3 regions of the Citrobacter werkmanii genome follow, and region 1 is predicted to be linked to each of the others. Evidence: predicted binding sites of a transcription regulator. Region 1 holds the regulator's gene; each other region holds the start of a gene.

Region 1 (4,218 bases):
CACCGGAAATCACCGCCCCACCGGCTGCCGCACCTAACGCATTTCCCAGGTTAAACGCGCCAATGTTGACTGACGATGATAACCCTGGCGCTTCGCTGGCAACGCGCATCACCCGCATCTGCAACGGCGGAACCACCGCAAACGTCGCCGCGCCCCAGACGACCATACTGACCGCCGCCCCCAGCTCATTACGCGCGAGGAAGGGAATGGCCAGCATAATAACCATCAACAACAGCAAAAAGCCTTTAAGCGTACCGTTGACAGAACGATCCGCCAGTTTGCCGCCAAGATAGTTTCCGATCGAGAATCCGACGCCAATTAATACCAGCATTCCGGTCACAAACACCGGTGTGGCATGGGTAATGCTGTGCAGCACCGGCGAGATGTAAGTATAAAGCGTGAACATCGCGCCTGCGCCCAGCACAGTGGTCAGCAGAGCCGACAGCACCTGTGGGCGCATAAGTACCGCCAGTTCGCTGCGGACATCAGGGCGCGCTCCTGCCCCACCTTTCGGTAATGAGAAGAACAGGCTGACCATAGCGATGACGCCCAGACCCGCCGTCGCCATAAACGACATCCGCCAGCCGATTGTCTCACCAAGCCACGTCGCCGCGGGAACACCGCCAATATTGGCAATCGTTAACCCCATAAACATGGTTGCCACGGCACTGGCTTGCTTATGTTTAGGTACCACGCTTGCGGCGACCACAGAGCCGAGACCAAAAAAGGCGCCGTGATTAAGACTGGTCAAAATACGTGACAGCATCAGCGTGGTGTAATCCGGCGAGATAGCGGAAAGCACGTTGCCCAGCGTGAAAATAGCCATCAGGAATATCAGCGCATTACGTCGCGCGCGATGGGACAGCAGCAGTGTCATCAGCGGAGCCCCCACCATCACGCCAACCGCATACGCGCTAATCAGCATCCCGGCCGCGGGAATCGAGACATCCACCCCTTTGGCAATCACGGGCAATAATCCCATTGGCGAAAATTCGGTGGTGCCAATGCCAAACGCGCCAATCGCCAGCGCCAGTAAGGGATAATTGATTTTCATATATCGACTCCGTAACGTCGAGCCGTGGCGCGACATAAAATAAGAGTCAAAAGCATGACATTGATCGCAAAATTAATAAAGTTAACAAAATTGCAAAAGACTTTTGCTTATTCGCAAACAATAGAGGGGGAATAGATGCGGAAAGGATGAGGGAGAGCTAACTCCCTCGGGGAAATCAATGCAGCGCTGCGGTCAGGCCACCCGCGACGATCAAACCCAGAACAATAATGGTAGTCACTAACGAAAATTTCAGATCGGTGCTCATCAAGTTTTCTCCTTTTTATTCCCACACAAAAAGTGATATTGCGCATTTTTACACACTTGAAAGCAAAAATCTCTCACGATTTATATTGATAACTGCTTTTAACTCTTCCCCTTTTCGTTAAGATCAGACAAAATTCCACGCTTACTTGATTAGCGTACCGGCCATTGACCCCTTCCTGACGTTCCGTGTCGTTTTCCCGGCGTGCCGCAACCCCTACGTTGCGTTAAGGGTGTGTGAAGGCAAACGTTTACCTGGAGTATTCTCAGGAGCTTAGGATATGGTCTGGAGTGAGATGTAATGGCAACAATTAAAGATGTAGCGAAGCGAGCAAACGTTTCCACTACAACCGTATCACACGTAATTAACAAGACGCGCTTTGTCGCGGAAGAAACGCGTAATGCGGTTTGGGCGGCGATCAAAGAGCTGCACTATTCTCCAAGCGCAGTTGCACGCAGCCTGAAGGTGAATCACACCAAGTCTATCGGCTTGCTGGCGACCAGCAGCGAAGCGGCCTATTTCGCCGAAATTATCGAAGCCGTTGAGAAAAACTGTTTCCAGAAAGGCTATACCCTGATTCTGGGCAACGCATGGAACAGTCTTGAAAAGCAGCAGGCCTATCTGTCGATGATGGCGCAAAAGCGCGTTGATGGTCTGTTAGTGATGTGTTCTGAGTATCCGGAATCGCTGCTTTCGATGCTCGAAGAGTATCGCCATATTCCGATGGTTGTCATGGACTGGGGCGAAGCTAAAGCTGATTTTACCGATACGGTCATTGATAACGCTTTCGAGGGCGGTTACATGGCGGGTCGGTATCTGATAGAACGCGGCCATCGCGAGATTGGCGCGATCCCGGGCCCGATGGAGCGGAATACCGGGGCCGGTCGTCTGGCTGGCTTTATGAAAGCGATGGAAGAAGCGCTGATTAAGGTTCCCGAAAACTGGATTGTACAGGGCGATTTTGAACCTGAATCCGGTTATCGCGCCATGCAGCAAATTCTTTCACAGTCGCATCGTCCGACCGCCGTCTTCTGCGGTGGCGATATCATGGCGATGGGCGCGCTGTGCGCCGCTGATGAGATGGGACTGCGCGTACCGCAGGATGTCTCGCTCATCGGTTATGATAACGTGCGCAACGCCCGCTTCTTCACGCCAGCGCTAACCACCATTCACCAGCCTAAGGATTCACTGGGTGAAACGGCCTTTAATATGCTGTTAGACCGCATCGTGAATAAACGCGAAGAGTCGCAGTCTATCGAGGTTCATCCGCGCCTGGTAGAACGCCGCTCCGTTGCTGACGGTCCATTCCGCGATTATCGTCGTTAAGCCTGTTGTGCGGGGGCCTCATCTGGCTCCCGCAACCATTCTTTATTCAGCGTTTCGCTATCACCTAAATAGTCCAGCAACCAGCTCAGTGCTGGCGAGGTATCGTTCTGTTGCCATGTCAGACAACACGCGGCATCAGGAAAGGGATTCTCCAACTGCAGCGACACCCATTTACCGCTATCAATCCACGGCTTGGCAAAATGTGTTGGTACCATGCCTACACACAATCCCGCAGATAAACAGGTTGCGGAAGATTCCCAGTCAGGCACCACAACGCGCTTTTGGTTGTCCAGTAACCAGGTTATACGCTTCGGCAATGTACGCGAGGTATCTTCGCGCACCAGTGACGGCCAGTTGCGCAACGTATCATCGCTTAGCGGCCCCGACATTGACGCCAGCGGATGATGGCTGGCCACCACGCAGCTCCAGCTCAGCATGCCCATGTCGCGGAAGGTATAGCGCCCCCCTACCGGAATGGCCTGTGTGGCGCCAATAGCCAGCTCCACACGCCCATCGGAAAGCGCATCCCAGACACCATTAAAGACTTCCTGAAAAACCAGCAGTTCCACATCATCAAAGTGGCGATAGAAATCCACAATCATCTGCCGGGTACGTTCGGGACGGACAATGTTATCTACCGCGATTGCCAGTTGTCCTCGCCAGCCGTTGGCGATTTGTTGACATTGCTGACGAGTGATCTGCATTTTTTTGATAACAGAGCGCCCTTCTTTTAAAAACCACGCGCCGGCAGGCGTTAATTCCACATCGCGATGGCGTCGCTCAAAAAGCGGTACAGCCAGCCACTCCTCCAGTTGGCGCACGGTGTAGCTTACCGCCGAAGGTACGCGGTGTAACTCCTGCGCGGCTGAACTGAAACTGCCGTTGCGCGCAACCGCATCAACCACTTCAAGTGAATATTCCGACCACATATTCTGCCTACAAAAAATTTGAAATCAGTAAGCAAATATTAGCGTTTCACAGCGTGAATTTCACTCACTACACTCAGCGGCATTGTTCTATTGCTAAAAAAAGAGAAATGATGATGCAACCTGGGAAAGGTTTTTTAGTCTGGTTGGCGGGCCTTAGCGTGCTCGGCTTTCTGGCGACGGATATGTATCTGCCCGCCTTTGCCGCGATTCAGTCCGATCTGCAAACACCTGCATCTGCCGTCAGCGCCAGCCTAAGTTTATTTTTAGCGGGTTTCGCCGTCGCACAACTACTGTGGGGACCGCTCTCAGACCGCTATGGCCGTAAACCGATTTTACTGTTGGGTTTATCTATTTTTGCGCTGGGTAGTCTGGGTATGCTGTGGGTTGAAAACGCCACTGGTTTGCTGGCGCTACGCTTTATTCAGGCCGTTGGCGTCTGTGCCGCGTCGGTTATCTGGCAGGCGCTGGTTACAGACTATTACCCTTCACAAAAAGTAAACCGCATCTTTGCCACCATTATGCCGCTGGTCGGGTTATCACCGGCTCTCGCGCCGTTATTGGGCAGCTGGATTCTGGTCCATTTATCCTGGCAGGCCATTTTCGCCACCCTGTTTGCTATTACCCTGATTCTGATGCTTCCGGCCCTG
Region 2 (4,218 bases), 520 kb from region 1:
GTGGCTTAACAACGGTGAACTGGACTGGCGCGAAGGGGCGGCGAAATCACTGGACAGCAACGTGATTGCCACCTTTGACCAACCTTTCTCCCACCACGGCGGCACTAAAGTGCTGAGCGGTAACCTCGGGCGCGCAGTGATGAAAACGTCGGCGGTACCGGTTGAAAATCAGGTTATTGAAGCGCCGGCAGTCGTTTTTGAAAGTCAGCACGATGTGTTACCGGCGTTCGATGCCGGTCTGCTTGACCGCGATTGCGTAGTTGTTGTGCGTCATCAGGGACCAAAAGCGAACGGAATGCCAGAATTACATAAACTCATGCCGCCACTTGGTGTATTATTGGACCGTTGTTTCAAAATTGCGTTAGTTACCGATGGACGACTTTCAGGTGCTTCAGGTAAAGTGCCTTCAGCAATCCATGTAACCCCAGAAGCCTATGATGGCGGTCTGCTGGCAAAAGTACGTGATGGCGACATCATTCGTGTGAATGGACAGACAGGTGAATTGACGCTGCTGGTTGACGAAGAAGAACTTGCTTCACGTCAGCCTCACATTCCAGACCTCAGCGCATCGCGCGTGGGGACCGGACGTGAAATGTTCAGCGCGTTGCGTGAGAAGCTGTCCGGAGCGGAGCAGGGCGCAACCTGTATCACTTTTTAAGACTTATTTTGTAATCAGGCGAGAGAAAACTCTGATGAAAAACTGGAAGACAAGTGCAGAAGCAATCCTGACCACTGGCCCGGTTGTACCGGTTATTGTGGTTAATAAACTGGAACATGCGGTGCCGATGGCAAAAGCGCTGGTTGCAGGTGGCGTGCGCGTTCTGGAAGTGACCTTACGTACTGCATGTGCGATGGATGCCATTCGCGCGATCGCGAAAGAAGTTCCGGACGCCATCGTCGGCGCAGGTACTGTACTGAATCCGCAACAACTGGCTGAAGTCACCGAAGCCGGTGCGCAGTTTGCTATCAGCCCGGGTCTGACCGAGCCGCTGTTAAAAGCTGCAACGGAAGGGACTATTCCGCTGATCCCTGGCATCAGCACGGTTTCTGAACTGATGCTGGGTATGGACTACGGATTGAAAGAGTTCAAATTCTTCCCGGCGGAAGCGAACGGCGGTACTAAAGCGCTGCAGGCGATTGCGGGCCCGTTCTCTCAGGTACGTTTCTGCCCGACCGGTGGTATCTCTCCGGCGAATTACCGTGACTACCTCGCGCTGAAAAGCGTGCTGTGCATCGGTGGTTCCTGGCTGGTTCCGGCAGATGCGCTGGAAGCTGGCGATTACGAACGCATTACCAAACTGGCTCGTGAAGCAGTAGAAGGCGCGAAGCAGTAAGCCGTTAATGTGTAAACCGTAGGCCGGATGCGGCATCAACGCCTTATCCGGCCTACGGGGCTGGTTTTTTATCCTGTAACTTTCACCTGTGCGGCGGCGTGTTTCGCGCGTTCAACCGCGTCTTCAATGGTTTGCGCTGTAGCCAGTACCACGCCTAAACGACGGCTCCCGTCGATCTCCGGCTTACCAAAGAATCGTACTTGCAGGCCAGCGCCCACGGCGGCCTGTACGTTATCAAACGTCACATTCTGGCTGCTAAGTTGCGGCAGAATAACGGCGGAAGCGGAAGGCCCATACTGACGGATTGCGCCAACGGGCAGACCGAGAAATGCGCGGACGTGCAGGGCAAATTCAGACAGGTCCTGCGAAATTAAGGTCACCATCCCGGTGTCGTGCGGGCGAGGGGAGACTTCGCTAAAAATGACCTCATCACCGCAGACAAACAGCTCCACGCCAAACAGACCGTAGCCGCCTAACGCCAGCACGACTTTACGGGCAATCTCCTGCGCGCGCGCCAGCGCCAGGTCGCTCATCTGCTGAGGCTGCCAGGATTCACGATAATCGCCATCTTCCTGACGATGCCCTACCGGCGCGCAAAAGTGTACGCCATCAACGGCGCTAACGGTAAGCAGGGTAATTTCAAAATCAAAATCTACCACGCCTTCGACGATAACGCGCCCGGCGCCTGCCCGGCCTCCCTGTTGAGCATAGTTCCAGGCTTCGGTGAGCCGATCGGCTGAACGAATAAAGCTTTGCCCCTTACCTGAGGAACTCATTACTGGCTTCACGATGCAAGGAAAGCCTATTTCGGCGACGGCCTCGCGAAAGCGAGTTTCGCTCTCTGCAAAGCGAAAAGAAGAGGTTGGTAAAGACAGCTCCTCTGCGGCGAGGCGACGGATCCCTTCGCGGTTCATGGTCAGTTGGGTCGCTCGCGCGCACGGCACAACGTGTTGCCCTTCCTGTTCCAGCTTTACCAGCATATCCGTGGCAATCGCTTCTATTTCCGGCACGATATAATGTGGTTTTTCACGCGCGACAACCTCGCGTAACGCTTCGCCATCCAGCATGTTGATAACGTATGAGCGATGGGCAACGTGCATGGCTGGCGCGTCGGGGTAACGATCCACGGCAATGACTTCCACACCCAGGCGTTGGCATTCGATCGCCACTTCTTTACCCAGTTCACCTGAACCTAATAACATCACTCGCGTTGCTGCGGGACGCAGCGCTGTGCCTAATAACGTCATAAATTAATCCCCTGTTTTATCTGGGCGCAGTATATACGAAAACGTTTGCGTCTGTCTTTATTACCAGGTTGATTTTGGGGCGCAAAAAGAATATACTGTACATAAATACAGGTAATTTAAGAGGCTGCAAAAATGGCGGTTGAAGTTAAATACGTAGTCATTCGGGAAGGTGAGGAAAAAATGTCGTTTACCAGCAAAAAGGAAGCCGATGCGTATGACAAAATGCTTGATACAGCGGATTTGCTCGACACATGGCTGGAGCAGTCACCGGTAGCGCTTGAAGACGAGCAGCGTGAAGCGCTTTCCCTGTGGCTGGCTGAGCAAAAAGATGTGCTGAGCGCCATCCTGAAAAACGGCAAGCTGCCGTCTCCGCAGGCCGTTAAAAATGACGCGCACGCTGAGGATGATACCCAGGCTGCCTGAAACGACTTGCGCTCCTGACGTTTTGTACCATGCTTTTCCCTGAATCATTGTGCAATCCCTGACGTCCTTTCGCATTGCTACATGCAACCGGAAAGACGAAGGGGAGATAAAGGAGAAAAAAATGTATAAAAAAAGAGCGTTATTAAGCCTGCTGTTGTTATCTGCCAGCGTATCTGTTTTTGCGGCAAATATGGAAAGCAAAAATGTTCAGTTTCCAAAATGCGAAGGGCTGAATGCTGATGGTATTGCGGCGAGCGTGAAACGTGATTATCAACAAAATCGCATCGCGCGCTGGGCTGACGATCAAAAGCGTGTTGGGCAAGCCGATCCTGTCGCCTGGGTTAATACCCCCGATATTACGGGCAAAGATGGCAAATGGTCGGTCCCGCTGACGGTTCGCGGAAAAAGCGCGGATATTCACTATCAGGTAAAAGTCGACTGCCAGGCCGGAACGGCGGAGTATCAACCGCAGTAATGAGCGTATTTGCACATCTTTTGATGAGCTGAACACTTCCTGACATCCCCTCGGGTACGCTTTGACGATTATTCGTCTGTACTTGAGGGGCAAAATGGCTAACTGGCTGAACCAACTACAATCTCTTCTTGGGCAAAAAGGATCCTCCGCATCATCTTCCGGCGAGCAAGGGCTGAGTAAACTTCTGGTCCCTGGCGCGTTAGGCGGTCTGGCGGGATTACTGGTTGCCAACAAATCCTCACGTAAGTTACTGAGCAAATACGGCACCAGCGCGCTTCTGGTGGGTGGTGGTGCGGTTGCCGGAACCGTGCTGTGGAACAAATACAAAGATAAAGTTCGCGCCGCGCATCAGGATGAGCCGCAGTTCGGCGTACAAAGCTCGCCGCTGGATGAGCGAACTGAACGCCTGATCCTGGCGCTGGTTTTTGCGGCTAAAAGCGATGGTCATATTGATGCCAAAGAGCGTACCGCCATTGAACAGCAGCTTCGTGACGCGGGTGTTGAGGAGCAAGGCCGCGTTCTGATTGAGCGGGCTATCGAACAACCGCTGGATCCTCAGCGCTTGGCGCAAGGGATCCGCAACGAAGAAGAGGCGCTGGAAATTTACTTCCTGAGCTGTGCGGCGATTGATATCGACCACTTTATGGAGCGCAGCTATCTGAATGCTCTGGGTGATGCGTTGAAGATCCCACAGGATGTTCGTGACGGCATTGAACAGGATCTCAAGGCGCAAAAACAG
Region 3 (4,218 bases), 1.5 Mb from region 1:
GAGCGATGGCTTGTCGACTGCTGCCTGAGTCGACAGCCATTTGCGCCGCATGCAGCATTTCCTGCGCGTGCGCATACACTATTTTGCCCGTTTCGCTAAGCGCCAGCTTGCGCGTCGTACGGTGCAGCAGTTTGCTGCCCAGTGCCTTCTCGAGGCGTGATGCGCTGCGGCTAATAGCGGAAGGCGTAGCACCTGAGACTTTGGCGGCGGCAGAGAAGCTCCCCTGGTCGATAATCAACACAAAGGTGGCAAGGTCAGGAAGAAGGTTAGGGTTCATTTGTGCGTACCAGGCAAAGATGCATTGAACCGGCGCAGGATTATCGCCGTCAGTAAAGTGAATATACTCTTCCTATCAAGAGGAGAGCAATCATGACCGAACGTCTTTATTACACTTGTGATAACACCGAAGGCCAGGCCACGGTGATGAGCTGTACAGCGCGAGCGGAAGGAGGCTATGCGGTGGTGCTGGATGGCACGCTATTTCACCCACAGGGCGGTGGGCAACCCGCGGATGCTGGCTGGATTGATGAGATCCCCGTCGAGACGGTGATCGTGCGTGATGACGATGTGCTGCATATCGTGGAGACACCGATTGCGCCTGGCGTAATCAGCCTGAGAGTTGATGCGACACAGCGTCAGCTGCATGCGCGGCTGCACTCTGCGGGGCACCTTATCGGGTTGGCGGGTACAGAGTACGGATGGCAACCGGTAAAAGCGCACCACTGGCCTGGCGAAGGGCGGATTACGTTTTCCGCAAAAGGCAGCAGTACGCTGCCGGACGGCGCCTCACTGCTGGCGAAAATCAACGCCTGGCAGGCGGAGGATCTTCCTCGCCGGGTGACATTCGACGGCGGTTTGCGCGAAGTCGGGTTCGGTGAGCTGCCCGCTTACCCTTGCGGCGGTACGCATGTTGCGCGTTTATCCGACATTGGGCAGGTGACGATTACTCAGGTGAAGATGAAAAAAGGGCAGATGATCGTCACCTACACGCTCGTGCCATAAAACCGCACTCGCGAAAATATCTACGCAGATTGGCTGGTTTCTGCTCGGTTTTCCATCGTTTTCCCATCACCTTGCGCCATACTGAGTAAGTTTGACTTCTTTCCAGTGCTCCAGCAATGATTCATCCTGCGGGATGAATCATGTCTTTTACTGATATTCCCCTCTGTTTATCATTAAATTCTAATTATCGACGTTTTCGGCTGGCGGCGCAGCGATGCGCTGGTTACTCTGAAAACGATTTACGCAAAATTAACAAAAGAGAATAGCTATGCATGATGCACAAATCCGCGTTGCCATCGCGGGAGCCGGAGGACGCATGGGGCGTCAGTTGATTCAGGCCACACTTGGCATGGATGGCGTACAGCTTGGCGCGGCGCTGGAGCGCGAAGGCTCTTCCTTACTGGGAAGCGATGCCGGAGAGTTAGCGGGAGCCGGGAAAACGGGGGTTACCGTACAAAGCAGCCTTGAGGCGGTGAAAGATGATTTCGATGTTTTCATCGATTTCACGCGACCGGAAGGTACGCTGACGCATCTGGCGTTTTGCCGCCAGCACGGTAAGGGAATGGTGATTGGTACCACCGGGTTCGATGATGCCGGTAAACAGGCTATTCGCGATGCCGCGCAGGAGATTGCTATCGTCTTCGCTGCGAATTTTAGCGTCGGCGTTAACGTCATGCTGAAACTGCTTGAGAAAGCAGCAAAAGTGATGGGGGACTATACCGATATTGAGATTATCGAAGCGCATCACCGCCACAAAGTGGACGCCCCATCGGGGACCGCGCTGGCGATGGGTGAGGCGATCGCCGGGGCGTTGGATAAAGATCTGAAAGACTGCGCTGTCTACTCGCGCGAAGGTTATACCGGCGAGCGTGTGCCGGGCACTATTGGTTTTGCGACCGTACGCGCCGGTGACATTGTCGGCGAACATACCGCGATGTTTGCCGATATTGGCGAGCGTATTGAAATCACCCATAAAGCGTCCAGCCGCATGACTTTTGCCAATGGCGCAGTGCGATCGGCGGTTTGGCTGAAATCTAAGTCAAATGGTCTTTTTGATATGAAAGATGTACTTGATTTACGCAGTTTATAGATTTTATTACCCTTCGTGATGTGGTTATGGTAATCATAATTATTTGATTACATGGGGCAATATTTTATTGCCCTTTAATTTTTTGGCTTTTGGTTTTATTTTTTATCTAAGCTGGTTTTTATATATGTTTTTATGCTTCATTCTGTTATCTGAATGTAAATTTTGACCAAGTGGTCCACTTTTTTCTCTCGCTGCTCCCCTTTTTACACTCTTTATCTACCGCAAGCGTTTTCCACCCTGAGTTAGCTGATCTTTTTGCCTGTTAAATCGAGTGATTTATCCCAGTGGCGTAAAATAATAATAAAAATTGCCCTTTTGGGTAGACTTTTACGTGGGCTATCTCTAGAATGCCGCCGTTTGCCAGAAATCCATAGGTAAGCAAATTTGCATTGATTCATGAGGTGTTAATGAATTAATATGCAAATAAAGTGAGTGAATATTCTCTGGAGGGTGTTTTGATTAAGTCAGCGCTATTGGTTCTGGAAGACGGAACCCAGTTTCACGGTCGGGCCATAGGGGCAACAGGTTCGGCGGTTGGGGAAGTCGTTTTCAATACTTCAATGACCGGTTATCAAGAAATCCTCACTGATCCTTCCTATTCCCGCCAAATCGTCACTCTTACTTATCCTCATATCGGTAATGTCGGCACCAATGAAGCCGATGCAGAATCTTCTCAGGTACATGCGCAAGGCCTGGTCATCCGCGACCTGCCGCTGATTGCCAGCAACTACCGCAACACCGAAGACCTCTCTTCTTACCTCAAGCGCCATAATATTGTGGCGATTGCCGATATCGATACCCGTAAGCTGACGCGACTGCTGCGCGAGAAGGGTGCTCAGAACGGCTGCATCATTGCAGGCGATAATCTGGATGCTGCGCTGGCCTTAGAAAAAGCCAAAGTGTTCCCGGGCTTAAATGGGATGGACCTGGCAAAAGAAGTGACCACCGCTGAATCCTACAGCTGGACCCAGGGTAGCTGGACGCTTTCGGGTGACCTGCCGGAAGCGAAGTCTGCAGAAGAGCTGCCGTTCCACGTGGTGGCCTACGATTTTGGCGCCAAGCGCAACATTCTGCGTATGCTGGTGGATCGCGGCTGCCGCCTGACGGTGGTACCGGCGAAAACCTCTGCGGAAGACGTTCTGAAGATGAATCCGGACGGTATCTTCCTGTCTAACGGCCCAGGTGACCCGGCCCCGTGCGACTACGCCATCGAAGCGATTGAGAAATTCCTCCAGACCGATATTCCGGTATTTGGCATCTGCCTCGGCCATCAACTGTTGGCGCTGGCGAGCGGTGCGAAGACCATCAAGATGAAGTTTGGTCACCACGGTGGTAACCACCCGGTGAAAGACATGGATAAGAATGTGGTGATGATTACCGCGCAGAACCACGGCTTTGCGGTGGATGAAGACTCGCTGCCAGCCAACCTGCGCGTGACCCACAAATCCCTGTTCGACGGTACCCTGCAAGGGATTCACCGTACCGATAAACCGGCGTTCAGCTTCCAGGGCCACCCGGAGGCGAGCCCAGGCCCGCATGATGCGGCGCCGCTGTTCGACCACTTTATCGAGCTTATTGAGCAATACCGTCAGTCCGCGAAATAATCAGGAGTAATAAAAGCCATGCCAAAACGTACAGACATAAAAAGTATCCTGATTCTGGGCGCGGGCCCGATTGTTATCGGTCAGGCGTGTGAGTTTGACTACTCCGGCGCCCAGGCGTGTAAAGCGCTGCGCGAAGAGGGTTACCGCGTTATTCTGGTGAACTCTAACCCGGCAACCATTATGACCGACCCGGAAATGGCCGATGCGACCTACATCGAGCCGATCAATTGGGAAGTGGTACGCAAAATCATCGAAAAAGAGCGTCCGGATGCGGTTCTGCCAACCATGGGCGGCCAGACCGCGCTGAACTGCGCGCTGGAGCTGGAGCGTCAGGGCGTGCTGGAAGAGTTCGGTGTAACCATGATTGGTGCGACCGCTGATGCGATTGATAAAGCAGAAGACCGCCGTCGTTTCGACGTGGCGATGAAGAAAATCGGCCTCGACACCGCGCGTTCCGGTATCGCGCACACCATGGAAGAAGCGCTGGCGGTTGCCGCTGACGTGGGCTTCCCGTGCATCATC

Evidence for each region. Region 1 encodes PurR, which represses purine synthesis genes. Its sites were predicted from a motif close to CANGCAAACGTTTGCNTG; they were not measured.
Region 2: purT (formate-dependent phosphoribosylglycinamide formyltransferase) is a predicted target of PurR. The motif match lies at 2,616-2,633, and genes of this name have one in related genera.
Region 3: carA (glutamine-hydrolyzing carbamoyl-phosphate synthase small subunit) is a predicted target of PurR. The motif match lies at 2,311-2,328, and genes of this name have one in related genera.

The regions. Positions count from the first base shown of each region.
Region 1 is NZ_CP044101.1:2,485,029-2,489,246, reverse strand. It holds gene FOB24_RS12595 (MFS transporter) at 1-1,054, opposite strand, end outside; gene cydH (cytochrome bd-I accessory subunit CydH) at 1,230-1,319, opposite strand; gene purR (HTH-type transcriptional repressor PurR) at 1,617-2,642, shown strand; gene punR (DNA-binding transcriptional activator PunR) at 2,639-3,571, opposite strand; gene punC (purine nucleoside transporter PunC) at 3,685-4,218, shown strand, end outside.
Region 2 is NZ_CP044101.1:3,003,205-3,007,422, reverse strand. It holds gene edd (phosphogluconate dehydratase) at 1-658, shown strand, start outside; gene kdgA (bifunctional 4-hydroxy-2-oxoglutarate aldolase/2-dehydro-3-deoxy-phosphogluconate aldolase) at 693-1,334, shown strand; gene purT (formate-dependent phosphoribosylglycinamide formyltransferase) at 1,403-2,581, opposite strand; gene yebG (DNA damage-inducible protein YebG) at 2,714-3,004, shown strand; gene yebF (protein YebF) at 3,126-3,479, shown strand; gene FOB24_RS15160 (tellurite resistance TerB family protein) at 3,574-4,218, shown strand, end outside.
Region 3 is NZ_CP044101.1:1,008,572-1,012,789, forward strand. It holds gene FOB24_RS05520 (LysR family transcriptional regulator) at 1-277, opposite strand, end outside; gene FOB24_RS05525 (alanyl-tRNA editing protein) at 370-1,002, shown strand; gene dapB (4-hydroxy-tetrahydrodipicolinate reductase) at 1,271-2,092, shown strand; gene carA (glutamine-hydrolyzing carbamoyl-phosphate synthase small subunit) at 2,548-3,696, shown strand; gene carB (carbamoyl-phosphate synthase large subunit) at 3,715-4,218, shown strand, end outside.